Regions from separate parts of the Ligilactobacillus sp. LYQ60 genome, predicted to be linked through region 2. Evidence: riboswitches for the same ligand, from Rfam matches in the RefSeq annotation. Region 2 holds a riboswitch; each other region holds the start of a gene.

Region 1 (3,283 bases), on a different contig from region 2:
GAATTGCGCCGAGCGTTCCGGCAAGGAACCCCACAAAAAGCATGATCGCTGCTGTTGTAATCATACGTAACGCTCCTTTTTATAAAATCACCTTCATTATACTCTTTTCAAAAAGACCGGCTGATTAAGTTTTGGTTCTGCTGCGGGTTAGTGCATAAAGTATGGTATATTGAAGGCAAACTGAAATATGACTAAGAACGGGTGAGGAGTTAATGTATACGTGTGAACGCTGTGGCCACCAGTTAGAAGGAAACCAAGACAAGTGTGCCTTTTGCGGTGCCCGGCAACAACGGGATAATGCTACGGGTGAAAAGAAAAAATGTAAGAAGTGTCACCGTGATATTCCGGTAAACGCTAATTTTTGTCCGTACTGTGGGGCGGATCAAGCATACCTCGATCCGAATGAACTCCACCAGGAAGAAGAGGAGGATCTCCAGGGAAAGACCGTGCAGGGTGACAGGCCAATTCGGGTGACAACAATCAATAGTGAGGAGGACCTTCAGCGGTTCTTGATGGAAATGCAGCAGCAAATGCAACGAGAACAGCAGCGGGTGCCACACCTTCCCCGAAATGAGTCAGCTGAACCGGGGATTATTCCTTCAACGAAGTTAATGATGCGGGATACGTTTGTTTTAGGAAAACGGATGGGCCGGGCAGATTTTTGGTGGGGAACGCTTGGATTGGTTTTATTGCTGGCCTGTTATACGGTGGTTGTTGGGCTAGGGGTTCAGCTGTTAGTTGAACTCGGAATTAGTAAAACACTTGCTCTTCGGGTTGGCTTTACCCTTGGAATGGCTGGAACAACGGCAGCTGTGATTTGTAACTTAACGGCTCAGGTTCGGCGGTTTCATGACGCTGAATTACCCGCGTTTTTCTTTCTTTTTATTATCCTGTTAGGGGATATTCCGCTGCTTTTATTGTGCATAAAGGGACAGGTAATTACTAATGATCGGTATACTTTTCAGGCTCCCCGGGAACGGATGATAGCGTTTGAACAGCACTTCCAGCAGCACCAGCAAGAAGCCAAACAAGAAGAGGAACAAGATGAAGCGGAGAACCGGGTGCGGAATGCGGGGAAACAGCATGATGAGCACCATGACGATCAAGATGAGTGAGTTAGGGATTGTATTTAAGCGCTAAGTTTGGTATTGTAACACTATCGAACAGAGGTTGCGGTAATCAGTAGTAACTTAGTTGAGGCAGGGGATTGCCATTGAAGCTAGGTGAAAGGGTGCACCGCCGAAGCCTTACCTGGATCCTCCCGGGTGAAGCTGGGCGTCTGGTTAAGAGCTGGACGACTGTCGCGGGTGACCGCGGAGCGCTATCGATATCCATGAATCAGAGATAACTGTGAAGTGAGTGGGGCGTAGTTCGAGGCTACGCCCTTTTTGGTGTTGATTAGTGTTTGCCTCAATAATATTACTGAGGAGGACGAACCCATGAAAAAGGATTCGCACGAATATTCACTAAAACGGGACTTAAAGACCCGGCATCTTTCGATGATTGCCCTCGGAGGAAGTATCGGGACGGGGCTGTTTGTCGCTTCGGGTTCCGCAATCTCTACGGCCGGCCCTGGAGGCGGGTTGATTGCCTACGTCGCAATTGGGGTGATGGTGTACTTCTTGATGACGTCACTGGGAGAAATGGCGACATACATGCCGGTGTCGGGATCATTTGCTACGTACACAAAGCGGTTTGTTGACCCGGCATTAGGCTTTGCGATGGGGTGGAATTACTGGTTTAACTGGGCAATCACTATTGCGGTTGATGTCTCAACGGCGGCATTGGTGCTGCAGTTCTGGTTCCCCCACGTTCCTAATTGGATTTTTAGTCTGGGCGCATTAAGCTTAGTCTTCTTGATTAACTTTCTCTCCGTTAGGTCGTACGGAGAGACAGAATACTGGTTATCCCTGGTAAAGATTGTTACCGTTATTGTTTTCTTGTTGGTTGGTTTTCTTACCATCTTAGGCATTATGGGAGGGGGCCATGCGGTTGGCCTTCGTAACTTCACATACAAGCAGGCCCCGTTTGTGGGCGGATTGCCGGCAATTCTCAACGTCTTTGTTGTTGCTGGATTCTCATTCCAGGGGACGGAACTTGTTGGGGTTACGGCTGGCGAATCAGCCACACCTGAAAAAAGTGTGCCGACAGCAATCAAGCAGGTTTTCTGGCGGATTCTGTTATTTTACATCCTGTCAATCTTTGTAATTGCTTGCATTATTCCGTATACCAGTCCGGATTTACTAGGTTCTTCGGCTAAGGATATTGCCATTAGCCCGTTCACGCTGGTCTTTAAACGGGTCGGGTTAGCCTCGGCGGCCTCCGTGATGAATGCGGTCATTCTTACGGCGGTTCTGTCATCGGCTAATTCGGGGATGTACGCATCAACCCGGATGTTAATGTCGCTGGGGCAAACCGGTGATGCTCCGCGGATTTTTGGCAAAGTGAACCAACGGGGAATTCCGCTCCCAGCGTTACTGGTAACAACATTGGTTGGGTTGGCCACGTTCTTGACGAGTATTTTTGGGCAAAAGGTTTATATTTTCTTAGTGGCTGCGAGCGGGTTAACCGGGTTTATTGCGTGGGTTGGAATTGCAATTTCACATTACCGGTTCCGGCGGGCATACGTTGCTCAGGGGAAGGACTTAAACGCTCTGAAGTACAAGGCAAAATGGTTCCCGTTTGGGCCGATTTTGGCGTTTGTAATGTGTATTTTAGTGATTGTGGGGCAAAATACTAAGGCGTTTACCCACCTTGACTGGTATCAAATTTTGATTACGTACATGTCGGTTCCGTTGTTCTTCGGACTGTTTTTCTACTACAAATTTAAGCATCATACGAAGTTAATTCCGCTCAAGGAAGTTGACCTGACGACGACCCGGGTAACGGAGAAGAAACAGGTTGACAAGTAGGCGGAGCGGATTATACTGAAACCAAAGCTAAAGTGTTAAACATCATAATTCGCCATAAGTAGGTTTTCAGAGACGGGGAATGGTGAGAGCTCCGAACCGAAACTCCAGCGAGTTAAGTATGGGCGGGTAATGCCGCACGGGAGACCGTTACCTTAGTTGAGTGCGCAAGGAATGCGAACTTGGGTGGTACCGCGAAACGGAGTCCGTTCGTCCCATGGGATGACGGGCTCCGTTTACTTTTTTAAGGAGGAATACCATGTTAGACGTTAAGGATATTCGAAAGAACCCGGATGAATACAAACAGCGGTTGGCTGCCCGGGGAGTGACTGCGGACCAGATTGATCAATTAATTGCGGCGGATGCCAAGCGGC
Region 2 (3,283 bases):
ACTTCTATTTGGCCCGGTTGCCTTGGCACCGAATTAACGAAAATAGTAATGAGGGTGTGACATTCATCACACCCTCATTTTTTATTATGGTAACTAATCGTTGCTGTTTAGCTCTTCTGCAACGGGGATTCCCGTTGCAGTTCGGTGGCGCTGCCGGTAACCAGCTAGGGAGTAGAAGCTCCAGCCAACGATGCCGAAGAAGACTGGGCCAAAGACCGTCCAGAAGGCGGTATAAAGGTCGTGTTGAAGGAGTGGTTGGATAACCGTAAAGACGATCCCCATGAAAACGGTAGTCCAGCTAATAAACGAAACTGTTGTGGTCAATGCCCGGTTGGTGTAGATCTCAAATGGCCGTTCTAAGTCATGCCGTTTCTTAAAGAACGGGAAGGCCGCAATCAAGAAGAGATACGGCACGGAGGTTGTGACGTTGTTCATATCCTGCAGAACAGTGTAGAATGCCTGCGCGGATTTACCCCCAAAGGAAACCCCGAGGATAATCAGCACAACCATAATGGTTTGGAGCCACATGGCAGTTGCTGGCATTCCGTGTTCATTGAGCTTGGTGAGTTTAGTTGGCCATAACCGTTGCGGGGTTCCAATAATCATTGTCTTTAACGGGGAGTAGATGAGGATGAAGATGGCCCCAAAAATTGAAAAGATTTCTTCAATCCCGATAATCCGGTCGGCCCATAATCCCCATATTTTTGCGGTGGCAACGGATGTGTGGAGAAGAGTGTGCGCAATTGAATATCCAAGGTTACTCATTAATACCAGGGTAATGTTCCCTAGGTCAACGTTGCTGCCACTTAAAACCCGGTGCCAGTTAGCGGTAACCCCCCAAGCAAGGACACCGATGCAGTAGATTACAATCATGCCGATAGCGGCAATGATAATCCCCCGTGGGAAATTTTTGTCTGGGTCCTTTACCTTATCGATGGTGCTGCCCATCGTTTCCATTCCGCCATACGCAAAGACCGCGTAAACAAAGAACGACATTAGTGCGATGGGTGAGCCGAATGCGGGATTCGGGGATCTTACCATACTCTGGGTGGTTAATGGTTGAGCGAGGTGACCATGAACGACTACCAGGTAGATAGCACTGACAATAAGAAAGAAGATGGCTACTCCAATAATAAACGTTCCACAGAAACTGGCGATTTTTTCAATCTTATCAAACCCGCGGGTTGATACGAACGTCGCGAAGACGAGGAGGGTAATTCCGATTAACCCAAGTGTTTGGTTGGACGTTAATCCGAAGAGGTGCCATGACTGGGTAGTATCCCTTCCAAAAATAGCCCCCGAGATTGAAACTGAAATCGTTGAGAAGTTTGTCACCAGCCAGATAACCCATGCTGCGTACCAGATAAAAGTTCCGATGAACGCGGGCTTTTCGCCGATGCTAGCTTGGAGCCACGAGTAGATTCCTCCTTGGCTGTCTTGGAGGGCGGAACCATATTCCGCGAACATAAGTGAACTAGGGATGAAGAAGAATAGTGCCCCTAAAACGTACCAGAGCATTGCACCGTATCCCATTTGGTAGAAGCCGACGGTCGTATTACCAAGCCCATAAATGGCGGCAAAGATCATTAAGACCAGGCTCCACATTGACATTTTGCGTTGACTGTTTTCCATCAGTAACCGCTCCTTAATTAATTGGATTAAATAATTAATAAAGGTTGGCTAACACTACTGGTGAAGAAAACCCCTCCGGGCACCACATGCACCAGGAGGGGTTTATCCGTTCCGTGTGAATAGCGCTCCGCATTACTGCGACAGTCCGTAGCTTATTCAACTACGTCCCAGCACTCAGCTCATCCCAAGAACTGATGCTTCGGCAACCGCTCCTTTCGCTTTTCATCATCGGCGTGGGCAAGCCTCCGAAAAGGTACTCTTATTGGTCGCGACCTCTATTACCTTATTTACCAACTTTATACTACGTTCATTCGTGATCGTCAAGGAAAGGCGAATATTTTTTCAATTATTCTATTAAATGTTGGAATTATGATTTGAAGCTAAAATTGCGTCTCTTCAGGACATGGAGTAAGATTAAGATTAGTTAGTTAATAAAGGATTTGAGGAATTATGACAGAGAAATATGCAGTGATTTTAGCAGCAGGTCAGGGAACCCGAATGAAGTCGAAGTTATATAAGGTCCTCCACCCCGTTTGTGGGAGGGCAATGGTTGATCACGTATTAACTCAACTGGAGCAGGTTGGAATTGACCAGATTGTGACTATTGTTGGTCACGGTGCGGATCAGGTTAAGCGCCTTCTTGGTGAGCGAACCACCTATGCTTTGCAGGCGGAACAGCTTGGAACGGGGCACGCCGTGATGCAAGCGGAGGATGTTTTGGGTCCCAAGGATGGCGTTACCCTCGTAACGTGTGGTGATACCCCATTATTTACCGCGACGACGTTTAAACAGTTGTTTGCTTACCACGAGCAACAAGGAGCGGCAGCCACGGTTTTAACGGCGCATACGGAACAACCGTTTGGCTATGGACGGATTATCCGGAATGCGGATGAAACGGTTGCCAAGATTGTTGAACAGAAGGACGCAACTTCAGAAGAAGCAGCTGTTCAGGAAATTAACACGGGTGTGTATTGTTTTGATAATAAGGAATTATTTGCCGCACTTCACCAGTTATCCAACGATAACGCGCAGGGTGAGTACTACCTCACGGATGTCATTGGTATCTTAAAACAGGCTGGTAAACAGGTCGACGCCTTCCAAATGGACGACTTCACGGAATCAATGGGCGTTAATGATCGGGTGGCGCTGGCAAACGCAACGCGGGTGATGCAGCAGCGAATTAACACCCACCACATGCAAAACGGGGTTACCATGATCGACCCAGCGACCACGTACATTGATGCGGATGTCCAGATTGGGAACGATACTGTAATTGAACCTGGGGTGGTGCTTAAAGGGAAGACAATCATTGGGAGTGATTGTGTGGTTGGTGCGCACTCCGAGATTCGGGATAGTGTCATTGAGAATGGCGTAACGGTAACGGCATCATTCCTTGAAAATGCGGTAATGCATAAGGATAGTAATATTGGACCGTACAGTCACCTCCGGCCAAAGGCAGAGATTGGTGAAGGGGTTCATATCGGAAACTTCTGCGAAGTTAAGAACGCGCAGATTGGTCAAAACACCAAGGTGGGGCACCTTACCTATGTTGGGGATGCCACCCTGGGGAAAGAAATTAATATTGGATGTGGGACGGTCTTCGTTAACTACGATGGTGAAAACAAACACCATACGAATGTTGGCGATTATT
Region 3 (3,283 bases), on a different contig from region 2:
CGCCTGCGGCAATGACTGCCCCGTAGCCAACCCGGACGCCTTCTAGTACAACTGCATTGGCGCCAACCATAACGTTGTCCTCAATAACAACTGGTTGCGCGCTTGCCGGTTCAATTACTCCGGCTAAAACGCTCCCCGCGCCAATATGACAATGCCGGCCGACTTGCGCTCGGCCCCCTAGGACTACGCCCATATCGATCATCGATTCTTCCCCGATTACAGCGCCGATGTTAATGATAGCCCCCATCATAATGACTGCCCGGTTTCCAATTTTAACCTGGTCCCGGATAATCGCTCCGGGTTCAATTCGAGCATCCGTGTCAATGTAGTCTAGCAGCGGAACGGCGCTATTTCGAGCAAGTACTTCGACGTGGGTTGTTTCAATTACTGTGGCATGCGCCGTAATAAAGGGCTTAATCTTTCCCCAATCACCAATCAAAATTGCCATGGTTGGTGTATGAAAACTGGTGATTTCTGCTGGGAACGTAACAGTCGTAAATTTTCCTTGAAGATAAACCCGAACGGGCGTTGTTTTAGGGGCGTTTCCAATGTAGTTAATTATTTCTTGGGTATTCATTTGCTTCATTTTTAATTACTCCCTTCATACGGCAAATCATTAATTACTAGTTGTGAATAGCTTTCACGTCGAATTACGAGTTGCGAATGTCCGCGCTGTGCAAAAACGACTGCCGGTCGGCAATTTCGGTTGTAATTAGATGCCATTGAATAACCATATGCGCCGGTTACTGGTATCGCCACAATGTCTCCTGCGGATAACGGTGCAATTCGTAAATCATCCACTAAAACATCTCCCGATTCGCAGTACTTTCCAACTAACCGAATCCGGTTAATTGCGGGGGCGGTTGGACATGCAGCATTTAATGCAGTGTAGTGGGCATCGTATAGGGCTGGTCGAATGTTATCGCCCATCCCCCCGTCGACGGCGACGTACGGTAATCTCCCGGGGAGGTGTTTTTCACTCCCCACGGTATATAGCGTAGTTCCGGCGGGACCAACGATGGCCCGCCCGGGTTCGACCCACAAGGCTGGCAGTGGCAAATGGGCTTGCTTAAAAGATTGTTTGACAGTGGTGGTAATTGTTTGAAGAATCGTCTTCACGGGAACCGGGTGCTCATCATTTGTATACTGAATGCCAAATCCCCCGCCAATATCAAGTACGGCGGGGATTACCGCAAAGTTACGGGCCCATTGTGCAATAAGGGTGCATAATCGGTTAATTTCCGTAACGAAGCCATCCGGTACAAAGATTTGTGAACCGATGTGAGCATGAACCCCAATGAAGTTCATGCGGGGACAGGCTAAAATCCACTGCAACGCGGTAGTTGCCTGCCCTGAAGCGAGATCGAACCCAAACTTACTGTCAATTTGGCCAGTCGTAATGTATCGATGAGTGTGTGCCTGTACCCCAGGCGTCACCCGAAGCATCACGTTGACCGTAGCGTTCTGGTTAGTCAAAACCTGCTTTAGTAAGTTAATTTCGTGGAAATTATCAATAACAATTGTTCCGACATGCTTGGTAATTGCAAATTCTAGCTCTGCTTTTGTTTTATTATTTCCGTGAAAACAAATTCGCTCCGGTGGGAAGTGAGCTTGAAGCGCAGTATAGAGTTCTCCCCCTGATACCACATCAACATGACACCCTAAACGGGCCATTAACTGGTAGATTGCGATACACGAGAATGCCTTACTTGCGTAACAAACGGCAGATGTGAGCTCCGAAGCGGCAAGTGTTTGTGTGAATTGAGAAACAGCCGCCTTAAGCTGGTCAACGTCGTATACGATTAGTGGCGTTCCGTATTTACGGGCAAGTGTCAGGGCATCACATCCCCCGAGCATTAAGTGACCAGTTGGCGTTGTTGCGAATTGGTGTGAAAATGACATTTTAATTCCCCCATACGTTTTGAGTACAGGGCGCTAAAAAAATCCCCCGTGTGCGCGTCACACAGGGGAATCTACGTAATCGTTAATTAAAATTAGTGTAGAAATCCGATGTCGATAGCGCCCCGCAAGCCTTTATTTTCTTGCGACAGTCTGAAGTCTCTTAAACTTCAACCCAGCAAACCAGAAATAAAATTCCCTTTCCAGCGCTTCGGCGACCGCTCCTTTCACTTGGGATCATCGTTCGGGAATAAACTAACCCAAGATACTGATATTGGCCGCGCCTCTTCGACTTGCTTTTAATCTACACTGCTATTTACTAAATGTCAATCGCTAATTGAAATTTAATTTTCATTATTTTTTTCTTCCTTAGATGGCACCACTATTTGTTATTTTTATTTTACTTTAGGTGTTGACAGCACCAAATGCGTTATTAAAATAATACGTAATCTTTCACAGAATTCTTATTTGGAGGGGAAATTACATGAAAGTCGTTAAGTTTGGGGGAAGTTCGCTCGCAGATGGGCCACACGTTGAGCAGGCAATCGCAATTATTAGGGAAGACCCGAAACGCCGAATAATGGTGGTATCTGCTCCCGGGAAACGTTCAGCCGATGATGTTAAGGTGACGGATTTATTAATTGCATACGCAACCGCCGTTCTTCACCGTGATGATTACGCTGCAATTCGGGAAGAAATTATTCACCGGTACTTCGAAATTGCTGCGTACTTTAATTTACCGCAAAGTGACTTACAGTTTATTCCACAAACGATTATTTCCTTAGCGGAGACTTCCTTCCCGAACGCAGACTATTTAATGGCCGCGTTTAAGGCTACTGGGGAACGGCTAACAGCCTTTCTGATCGCTGCCCTCCTCAACTATCAGAAGATTCCTGCTCGTTTCATTGATCCCAAAGAAGCGGGAATTGTTGTAAGTGATCAACATGGCCCCAATAATGCAACGGTTCTCCCTGAAACCTATGATCACCTGGTGCGGCTCCAAGCTTTCCAGGAAGTTTTGGTGGTTCCGGGATTTTACGGCTATACTTCTGCCGGAGAAATTGCCACGTTTTCTCGCGGGGGATCAGACATTACTGGCGCTATTATTGCGCGGGGAGTGGCAGCTGAATGCTACGAAAACTTTACGGACGTAGATGCGATTTATGCGGCCAATCCAGCAATTATTTCCAATCCGCGTCCCATCAAAGAAATGACGTATCGGGAAATGCGCGAACTGGCATACGCCGGTTTTTCCGTGTTTCACGATGAAGCCCTTATTCCAGCAATTGCGGGGGAAATCCCAGTCATCGTAAAAAATACCAACGCTCCCCATCACCAAGGAACCCGCATTATTCCCGCCAATGATTTCACCCCCCAAACAACG

Evidence for each region. Region 2 has a riboswitch for lysine ahead of yjeM (glutamate/gamma-aminobutyrate family transporter YjeM). Riboswitches for the same ligand answer to the same signal wherever they lie in the genome.
Region 1: linked by a shared signal. The riboswitch ahead of ACI3EZ_RS02895 (amino acid permease) and the one ahead of yjeM (glutamate/gamma-aminobutyrate family transporter YjeM) in region 2 are both predicted to bind lysine.
Region 3: linked by a shared signal. The riboswitch ahead of lysA (diaminopimelate decarboxylase) and the one ahead of yjeM (glutamate/gamma-aminobutyrate family transporter YjeM) in region 2 are both predicted to bind lysine.

The regions. Positions count from the first base shown of each region.
Region 1 is NZ_JBJFZV010000002.1:2,233-5,515, reverse strand. Features, by position in the region: gene ACI3EZ_RS02905 (sulfite exporter TauE/SafE family protein) at 1-64, opposite strand, end outside; gene ACI3EZ_RS02900 (zinc-ribbon domain-containing protein) at 213-1,115, shown strand; lysine riboswitch at 1,157-1,332, shown strand; gene ACI3EZ_RS02895 (amino acid permease) at 1,440-2,912, shown strand; gene serS (serine--tRNA ligase) at 3,169-3,283, shown strand, end outside.
Region 2 is NZ_JBJFZV010000005.1:78,959-82,241, forward strand. Features, by position in the region: gene yjeM (glutamate/gamma-aminobutyrate family transporter YjeM) at 94-1,632, opposite strand; lysine riboswitch at 1,745-1,918, opposite strand; gene glmU (bifunctional UDP-N-acetylglucosamine diphosphorylase/glucosamine-1-phosphate N-acetyltransferase GlmU) at 2,083-3,283, shown strand, end outside.
Region 3 is NZ_JBJFZV010000001.1:146,259-149,541, reverse strand. Features, by position in the region: gene dapD (2,3,4,5-tetrahydropyridine-2,6-dicarboxylate N-acetyltransferase) at 1-586, opposite strand, end outside; gene lysA (diaminopimelate decarboxylase) at 589-1,902, opposite strand; lysine riboswitch at 2,009-2,196, opposite strand; gene ACI3EZ_RS00660 (aspartate kinase) at 2,384-3,283, shown strand, end outside.